2 regions of the Streptomyces sp. NPDC048248 genome follow, and region 2 is predicted to be linked to the other one. Evidence: riboswitches for the same ligand, from Rfam matches in the RefSeq annotation. Region 2 holds a riboswitch; the other holds the start of a gene.

Region 1 (4,205 bases), on a different contig from region 2:
CACCGCGTCGGTGTCCGGGCCGATGGCCGACAGGCCCGAGACGAGCCCGCCGCCGCCGCGCTTGGCGCTCAGCGCGCCGTCCTCCCCCAGGGTGTAGGAGACCGGACCGCGATTGGACGCGACGAGAACCTCGGCACCACTGCGCTCGGAGACCATGCCGCGAGACTAACCCGCGACAGATCCGCTCAAACGTACGGAGTCGGTCAGGCCGCCCGCCGCTCGGCGTATTCGGGGACATCGGCCATCGGAGGCCGCTCCTCGGTGTCCACGTCCGTCGTGCGCGGCACGAATCCCTCCTGGCCGCGATCGAACTGCGTCAGCCGTGGCCGGATCAAGTGGCCGCGGGTGAGGCGCAGTTGGGCGGTTCGGTAGATCGCCGCCGCCATCCTCCCGAGAGCCTGGCCGTCCTGATGGCGGTGCTTGCGGACGCCCACGTCGACCTGCGCCAGGGCGTCCAGGCCGACGGTGTGCAGGGCGTCGACGAGCAGGCCCAGCTCGACGCCGTAGCCGACCGGGAACGGCAGCCGCTCCAGCAGCGAGCGTCGGGCCGCGTACTCACCGCCCAGTGGCTGGACGAAGCCCGCCAGCTGCGGCCAGTGCAGGTTCAGCAGCGGGCGGGCCACCAGCTCGGTGACCCGGCCGCCCTGACCGGCGCCCGAGCCGTCCACGCCGGTCTCCAGCGGCCGGTCGTACATCGCCTTCACGAACTGGATGTCCGGATCCGTCAGCAGCGGGCCGACGATCCCGGAGACGAACGACGGCGAGAACTCGCGCAGGTCGGCGTCGACGAAGCAGACGATGTCGCCGCTGGTGGCGAGCAGCGAGCGCCACAGCACCTCGCCCTTGCCGGGCAGCGCGGGCAGCCGCGGCAGGACGCTGTCGCGGTGCACCACCCTCGCCCCGGCCGCCGCCGCGACCTCGGCCGTACGGTCGGTGGATCCGGAGTCGAGCACCACCAGCTCGTCGACCAGCGGCACCGCCTCGGTCATCAGCTCGCCGCGGATCGCCGCGACGATCGTGCCGACCGTCGCCTCCTCGTCGAGTGCGGGCAGTACGACGCTGACCTTCCGGCCCGTCTGCCGCTTGGCCTCCAGGAGCCGGCCGAGCGGCCGGTCGGCAGCGGACCAGGAGCGGCTGCTCAGCCAGCGCTCCACTTCTTCCAGCACGTCTACGATCTCCTCGGTGGCCGTCGAACGACGACCGTGTGATCCATCTCGCGGTTCGGACGACTATCTCAACCCTCACTGCCTTCGGTTACAGTCTTGAACAACGCGGATCACCGTCGTATGTCGGGGGTGCCGCGGAACAAACGCCTGGGTTTCGGCCCAGCGCCATACCGCTCATCCAGAGGGGCAGAGGGAAACGGCCCGTTGAAGCCCCGGCAACCCTCCAGCCGGTCTTGCCGCCAGGACGCTGATGTCCCGCGCGCGTGAGGCTCCCGGCTAGGGAAGGTGCCAAATCCGTCTCGTGGCGAGATGCGCCGCGAGGAAGATGAGGAGAAAGGGCCTCGCCTCCATGGCTGTGCAAGTCACCGAAAACACTCCCTCCGTCGCTCTCGGTCCCGCCGCCGCGCTCTCCTGCCGCGAGTGCGGACAGCGCTTCGACCTCGGCCCGATCTTCGCCTGCCAGGAATGTTTCGGGCCGCTCGAAGTCGCGTACGACCTGCCGAGCGGCGACCCGGAGGCCCTGCGGAAGCAGATCGAGGCCGGCCCCGACAACATCTGGCGCTACGCGCCGCTGCTGCCCGTCCCCGCCGACGTCGCGGACAAGCCGAACCTGAACCCGGGGTTCACCAAGCTGGTCAAGGCCGACAACCTCGCCCGTGAGCTGGGCGTCACCGGCGGTCTGTACGTCAAGGACGACTCCGGCAACCCCACGCACTCCTTCAAGGACCGCGTCGTGGCGATCGCCGTCGAGGCGGCCCGCGCCTTCGGCTTCACCACCCTGTCCTGCTCCTCCACCGGCAACCTCGCCGGTGCGGTCGGTGCCGCGGCGGCCCGCGCGGGCTTCCGCTCCTGCGTGTTCATCCCGCACGACCTGGAGGCCGGCAAGGTCGTCATGGCCGCGGTCTACGGCGGCGACCTGGTCGGCATCGAGGGCAATTACGACGACGTCAATCGCTTCTGCTCGGAGCTCATCGGCGACCCGCTGGGTGAGGGCTGGGGCTTCGTCAACGTCAACCTCCGCCCCTACTACGGCGAGGGCTCCAAGACACTGGCGTACGAGATCTGCGAGCAGCTGGGCTGGCAGCTGCCGGACCAGATCGTCATCCCGATCGCCTCGGGCTCGCAGCTGACGAAGATCGACAAGGGCCTCAAGGAGCTCATCGCGCTCGGCCTCGTCGAGGACAAGCCGTACAAGATCTTCGGCGCGCAGGCCGAGGGCTGCTCGCCCGTCTCGACGGCCTTCAAGGCCGGCCACGACGTGGTGCGGCCGCAGAAGCCGAACACCATCGCCAAGTCGCTGGCCATCGGCAACCCGGCCGACGGGCCGTACGTGCTCGACATCGCGCGCCGTACGGGCGGTGCGGTGGAGGATGTCAACGACGAGCAGGTCGTCGACGCGATCAAGCTGCTGGCCCGGACGGAAGGGATCTTCGCGGAGACCGCGGGCGGTGTGACCGTTGGCGTGACGAAGAAGCTCATCGACAGCGGTCTGCTCGACCCGTCCCTGTCCACGGTCGTCCTGAACACCGGCGACGGCCTCAAGACGCTTGACGCCGTCGCCCCGACCACGGGGCCCTCGGCGACCATCCGCCCGAGCCTGGACGCGTTCCGCGCGGCCGGTCTGGCCGGCTGACCCGCCGTACGCAGCCATACGGCCGCCGTACGCAGCCATACGGCCGGCGAGCGCAGCCGTAGGCAGTCGCACAGCCCCGAACTTGTACTCCGAAGTCGCTGGAAGGCAGAACCCATGAGCGTCAACGTCCGCATCCCCACCATTCTTCGCACCTACACCGACGGCAAGGCCGAGGTCGCGGCAGACGGCGCGACCCTCTCCGAGGTGATCGCCGACCTGGAGAAGAACCACCAGGGCATCGCGGCCCGGGTGCTGGACGACGCGGGCAAGCTGCGCCGTTTCGTGAACGTCTACGTCAATGACGACGACGTGCGTTTCGAGCAGGGCCTGGAGACGCCGACGCCGGACGGGGCGGGTGTCTCGATCATTCCGGCAGTGGCCGGCGGGTGCTAATTCGCGCCATCTCTTCTCTCGCTTGACTGGAATTGCCCCGTCCGCCGAAAAGCGGACGGGGCAATTCCGTTCTGTGAAAGGGGATACCATGGCGATGATCCCTCTCCGCGCGCGTGCCGAACGCATATGAGACCGCGGCGAGTTGTGCCCAAAGTGTGTGCGGCATTTGTCGCCCAGGTGCGTTATGCCCGGCCCGGCTTGCCCAGGGAAAGCGGTGTTTCACCGCATATTGCCGATTCTCCGGCGCCAGAATTCTCGTCCGATTGACCTGTTGCGCTGGGCAGTGGTGCAGATACATTCAGCGGCGGTCGACGCGTTCCGGCGCACACCCCGCGGGCCTTTCGGGGGGTGAGGTCTGACCCGGGTCCGCGGAGTGCGGTCCTGTGCAAGGGCCAGTAATAGGGGAGTTAGGCATGGCTCAGGGCACCGTCAAGTGGTTCAACGCGGAGAAGGGGTACGGCTTCATCGCGGTCGACGGTGGTGCGGATGTTTTCGTCCACTACAGCGCGATTCAGATGGACGGCTACCGCACCCTTGAGGAGGGTCAGCGGGTCGAGTTCGAGATCTCGCAGGGCCAGAAGGGGCCGCAGGCGGACATGGTCCGGGTGGCCGGCTGAAGCGCCGACCGACTGCAGCGTGATGAGGGTCCGCATCCCTGAGGGGGTGCGGGCCCTCTGCTGTGTGTCCGGTGGCCGTCGTGTCCGGCGGGTGTCCGGTGGGCGTCCGGAGGGTGGGCCATCGCGGGAGGCGCTTGCACTCGCACCCCCCGAGTGCTAATCATTGCGTTAGCACTCTCCGAGTGAGAGTGACAGTTAAGGACCGACTCGGTGAGGTCGGCAGGCCGGTGGGGCAAGGAACCACAGGCTCGCAGACCGTCCGTCGCGGGCGCCAGCGCGGTCCGGAGCAATCCACCCCTGTCCGGGAGGACCACTTCACATGGCCAAGATCATCGCGTTCGACGAGGAGGCACGGCGCGGTCTCGAGCGCGGGATGAACCAGCTCGCCGACGCCGT
Region 2 (4,205 bases):
CGCCGTCTTCTACATCGCCACCGGCTATCTGGCACTTCTCGGCTACGCGGCCGCGCACGCGACGTCCGCCCAGACCCTGGTGGGCGCGTCCGGCTCGATCTCCGGGGTCCTCGGCGCCTTTCTGTACCTCTTCCCCAAGGCCCGGGTGACCAGCCTCTTCCCGTTCCTGTTCTTCCTGCCGCTGCGCTTCCCCGCCTGGATCGTGCTGCTCTTCTGGTTCGGCCTGCAGTGGCAGGCCGCGCGCCACGATCCCGGCGGCCCCGGGGTCGCCTACCTCGCCCATGTGGTGGGGTTCGCGCTCGGGTTCCTGTACGCATGGGTGCGCTACGGGAGGGATAGTGTGGAGGCCACCCGGGGGAACGAACCGGCGACCGAGGGAGAGAGCCAGCCGTGATCACGTCGATCGTGCTCATCAAGACCAGCGTGGACCAGATCCCGGAGATCGCCGAGAAGATCGCCGCGCTGGAAGGTGTCAGCGAGGTCTACTCCGTCACCGGTGCGCACGACCTGATCGCGATGGTGCGGGTGGCCGCCCACGACGACCTCGCCGATGTCATCCCCGGCCGGATCAGCAAGGTGCCCGGCGTCGCCTCCACCGAGACGCACATCGCCTTCCGCACCTACTCCCAGCACGACCTCGAAGCGGCCTTCGCCATCGGCCTGGACGCGTAGCAGGCGCGTCCGAAGGCCGGCGGCGAAGACCGCCGGGTCCCGCTGTCGGGCGGGGTGTCGCGCCGGTCAGGCCGAGGTGTCGGGCACGCAACGCCCGTCCTCGGTCCGGTAGTTCCAGCGCGCACCGTCCGCCACCAGTTCCTTGACGGCCCGCACGAACCGCTCGACATGCTCCTCGGGCGTTCCCGCGCCGAAGCTGACCCGGATGGCGTTCAGCGACCGCTCCCCCGGCGCCGCCTCCGGTGCGCCGCACTCGCCCGGCTCCTGCGGCTCGCTGCCCAGCAGGGTCCGCACGAGCGGGTGGGCGCAGAACAGGCCGTCGCGGACGCCGATGCCGTACTCGGCCGACAGCGCCGCCGCGAAGTGCGAGCTGTTCCAGCCCTCGATGACGAACGACAGGACGCCCACCCGCGGGGCGTCGTCTCCGAAGAGCGAGAGCACCTTCACCTCGGGCACCTCGGCCAGACCCTCCCGGAGGCGGGCGATCAGCGCCTGCTCGCGGGCGACCAGGGTCTCGAAGCCGGCCTCGGTCAGCGCCTGGCAGGCGGAGGCGATGGAGTAGGCGCCGATGACATTGGGCGAGCCCGCCTCGTGCCGGGCCGCGGTGGTGTGCCACTCGACGTCCACGCCGCCGTCCGCACGCCGCGAGACCTTGCGGCTCGCGCCGCCGCCCGCGAGGTAGGGTTCCGCGGCCTGCAGCCAGTCCGCGCGGCCGGCCAGCACTCCGGCACCGAACGGGGCGTACAGCTTGTGTCCGGAGAAGGCGACCCAGTCCACGTCCAGGGTGGCGATGTCGACCGGGTGGTGCGGCGCGAGCTGGGCCGCGTCCAGCACGATGCGGGCGCCGTGCGCATGCGCCGCGGCGGCCAGCTCCCGCACCGGCCACAGCTCACCGGTCACGTTCGAGGCACCTGTCACGCACACCAGCGCCGGGCCGCGCCCTGCTGCCGCCCGGCCGGCCAGGGCCTTCTCCAGGGTCTCCACCGCCTGCTGCGGGGTGCGCGGCGCGTTCAGGTACGTCACGACGGTGTCCGCACGCTGCTCCCACGGCAGCAGCGAGGCGTGGTGCTCGGTCTCGAAGACGAAGACCTCGGTGTCCCGCGGCAGGGCGGCAGCCAGCAGGTTCAGCGAGTCGGTCGTCGAACGGGTGAAGACCACCTGGTCGTCGGCGCGGCAGCCGAGGAAGCCGGCGATGGTGGCGCGGCTGTTCTCGAACAGGTCGGTGGACAGCTGCGAGAGGTACCCGGCACCGCGGTGCACGCTGCCGTAGTACGGCGCGTAGCCGGCCACGTCGTCCCAGACCCGCTGCAGGGTCGGCGCGCTGGCGGCGTAGTCGAGCGCGGCGTAGTCGACCTCGCCGCCGGTCACGAGCGGGACGAGGACGTCCCGGCCCAGAACCGGCAGCGGGGCACAGAGCGAACGGTCGGCGGCGACGGCGGAAACAGACATGGCGAACTCCCCTGGGAGATAAGCGAATTCGCTGCGAAAAGGCCACGGGCACAGAAAGCCGCGGCGGCGCAGCGCAAAGAGAAAAGGGTGCGGAAAAGGGGCCGTCGGGCCCTATCGCATTCGCTGAATCACGGAGAGATCTCCCTCGACAACCAGGATCCCTGGCGAGGGATCCGCGCTTGCCACAGACCTCGCTGCCTGCGGCCTGGTCATCACCCGGGGCACCCCGCCACGGAAGGAGGGTTGCCGGACAGCGGGCCGGGGCCTGCATCGCTGTCACTCGTGACCTGCGCAGAATCATGCCACACCGGCGAACGGGCGCAAGCCCCGGTCCGAAGGACGGACCGAGGCCTGCGTCACACCGTGGCCGGTCAGGCGTTGCTTGCGGCCACCCAGCGCTCCAGGGCCCGCTTGGCCGCCCCGGAGTCGATCGACCGGGCCGCCTTCTCGATGCCGGCCCGGATCTGCTCCGCCAAGGGCGCGTCGGAAGGCTCCAGGGCCACCAGGGCGGCCGCGGAGTTCAGCAGCACCGCGTCGCGCACCGGCCCGCCCTCGCCCTCCAGCAGCCGGCGGGCCACATCGGCGTTGTACGACGCGTCCGCGCCGCGCAGCGCCTCCACCGGCACCAGGGGGATCCCGACGTCCCTGGGGTCGAAGGACTCCTCGCGCACCGCGCCGTCCCGCACGATCCACACCCGGGAGGTCGCCGTCGTCGTCAGCTCGTCCAGCCCGTCGTCACCGCGGAAGACCAGCGCCGAGGAACCACGCTCGGCGAGCACCCCGGCGAGGATGGGAGCCATCCGGGCGTCCGCCACACCGGTCGCCTGCGCGCGCACCTTCGCCGGGTTGGTCAGCGGGCCGAGCACGTTGAAAGTGGTACGGATGCCCAGCTCGCGCCGCGCGGGCGCGACATGCCGCAGCGACGGGTGGAACTTCACCGCGAAGCAGAAGGTGATGCCCGCCTCCTGGGCGACCTCGGTGACCCGCTGCGGGGTGAGATCGAGGTTGACCCCGAGCTTCTCCAGCACATCGGACGCGCCGCTGGCGGACGAGGCCGCGCGGTTGCCGTGCTTGACGACCTTCGCGCCGGTGCCGGCCACCACGATCGCGGACATCGTGGAGATGTTGACGGTCTTGGCGCCGTCGCCGCCGGTGCCGACGATGTCGACGCTCGGCCCCGGTACCTCGATCAGCCGGGCGTGCCGGTACATCGTCCGTACCAGCCCGGAGATCTCCGCGACGGTCTCGCCCTTGGCCCGCAGCGCCACCGCGAAACCGGCGATCTGCGCGTCGCTGGCCTCGCCCCGCATGATCCGGTCCATCGCCCACGCGGTGTCGTCCGCGGCGAGGTCACGGCCGTCGAGCAGGGCATTCAGCACGTCCGGCCAGGTGTGGGCCGCCACGCTGTCGCCGCCGACCGGGGTCACAACGTTCATGGTCCACACTCCTGGATCGTCTCCTGCTAATGCCGTCAGCCTACCGAGGCCCCGGCAGGCCGGAGGGCCCCGTCCATTCGCCGGACGGGGCCCTCTGGGTGGCGTACTACCTGCCGTGGCTACACGGCGCTGTGGGGATCAGTGGTGGCCGTGGCCACTGGTGATCTCCTTGTACTCCTCGGCCGTGGGCTTCGGAATGACGCTGTCCTCGCCGTAGTACGACTTCGACAGCTTGGCGCGCAGCTTCTGCCCCCGCGACACCTTGCGGGCGACGCCGTTCTCGTCGACCTCCGGACCGAGCTCCACGGGCTTGGGCTGCTCGTGCTGCGTGAGCGTGTGCAGCTGCTCCTGGTCGAGCGGCTCGTGCACCTCGATGAACTCACCGTGCGGCAGGCGCTTGATGATGCCGGACTCGCGTCCGTGCAGCACCTTGTCCTTGTCGCGACGCTGCAGACCCAGGCAGATCCGCTTGGTGGCGATGAAGGCCAGCACCGGAAGGACGAAGAAGCCGATCCGGACGAACCAGGTGAGGGAGTTGAGCGACAGGTGGAAGTGCGTGGCCCAGAGGTCGTTGCCACCACCGATCAGCATCACGAAGTACGCGACCAGCCAGGCGACGCCGAAGCCGGTACGGGTCGGGACGTTGCG

Evidence for each region. A riboswitch is a leader RNA that binds a small molecule or an ion and turns the genes downstream of it on or off. The one in region 2 is predicted to bind S-adenosylmethionine.
Region 1: it holds a riboswitch for S-adenosylmethionine, as region 2 does, so the genes downstream of both, thrC (threonine synthase) here and ACGFZW_RS08255 (aminotransferase class V-fold PLP-dependent enzyme) in region 2, are expected to answer to the same signal.

The regions. Positions count from the first base shown of each region.
Region 1 is NZ_JBICZL010000009.1:306,296-310,500, reverse strand. It holds gene ACGFZW_RS21560 (trehalose-6-phosphate synthase) at 1-156, opposite strand, end outside; gene ACGFZW_RS21555 (glucosyl-3-phosphoglycerate synthase) at 204-1,166, opposite strand; SAM riboswitch class I at 1,338-1,498, shown strand; gene thrC (threonine synthase) at 1,516-2,799, shown strand; gene ACGFZW_RS21545 (MoaD/ThiS family protein) at 2,914-3,192, shown strand; gene ACGFZW_RS21540 (cold-shock protein) at 3,606-3,809, shown strand; gene groL (chaperonin GroEL) at 4,129-4,205, shown strand, end outside.
Region 2 is NZ_JBICZL010000003.1:494,937-499,141, reverse strand. It holds gene ACGFZW_RS08265 (rhomboid family intramembrane serine protease) at 1-394, shown strand, start outside; gene ACGFZW_RS08260 (Lrp/AsnC family transcriptional regulator) at 391-672, shown strand; gene ACGFZW_RS08255 (aminotransferase class V-fold PLP-dependent enzyme) at 739-2,121, opposite strand; SAM riboswitch class IV at 2,292-2,409, opposite strand; gene trpD (anthranilate phosphoribosyltransferase) at 2,493-3,557, opposite strand; gene ACGFZW_RS08245 (cytochrome bc complex cytochrome b subunit) at 3,696-4,205, opposite strand, start outside.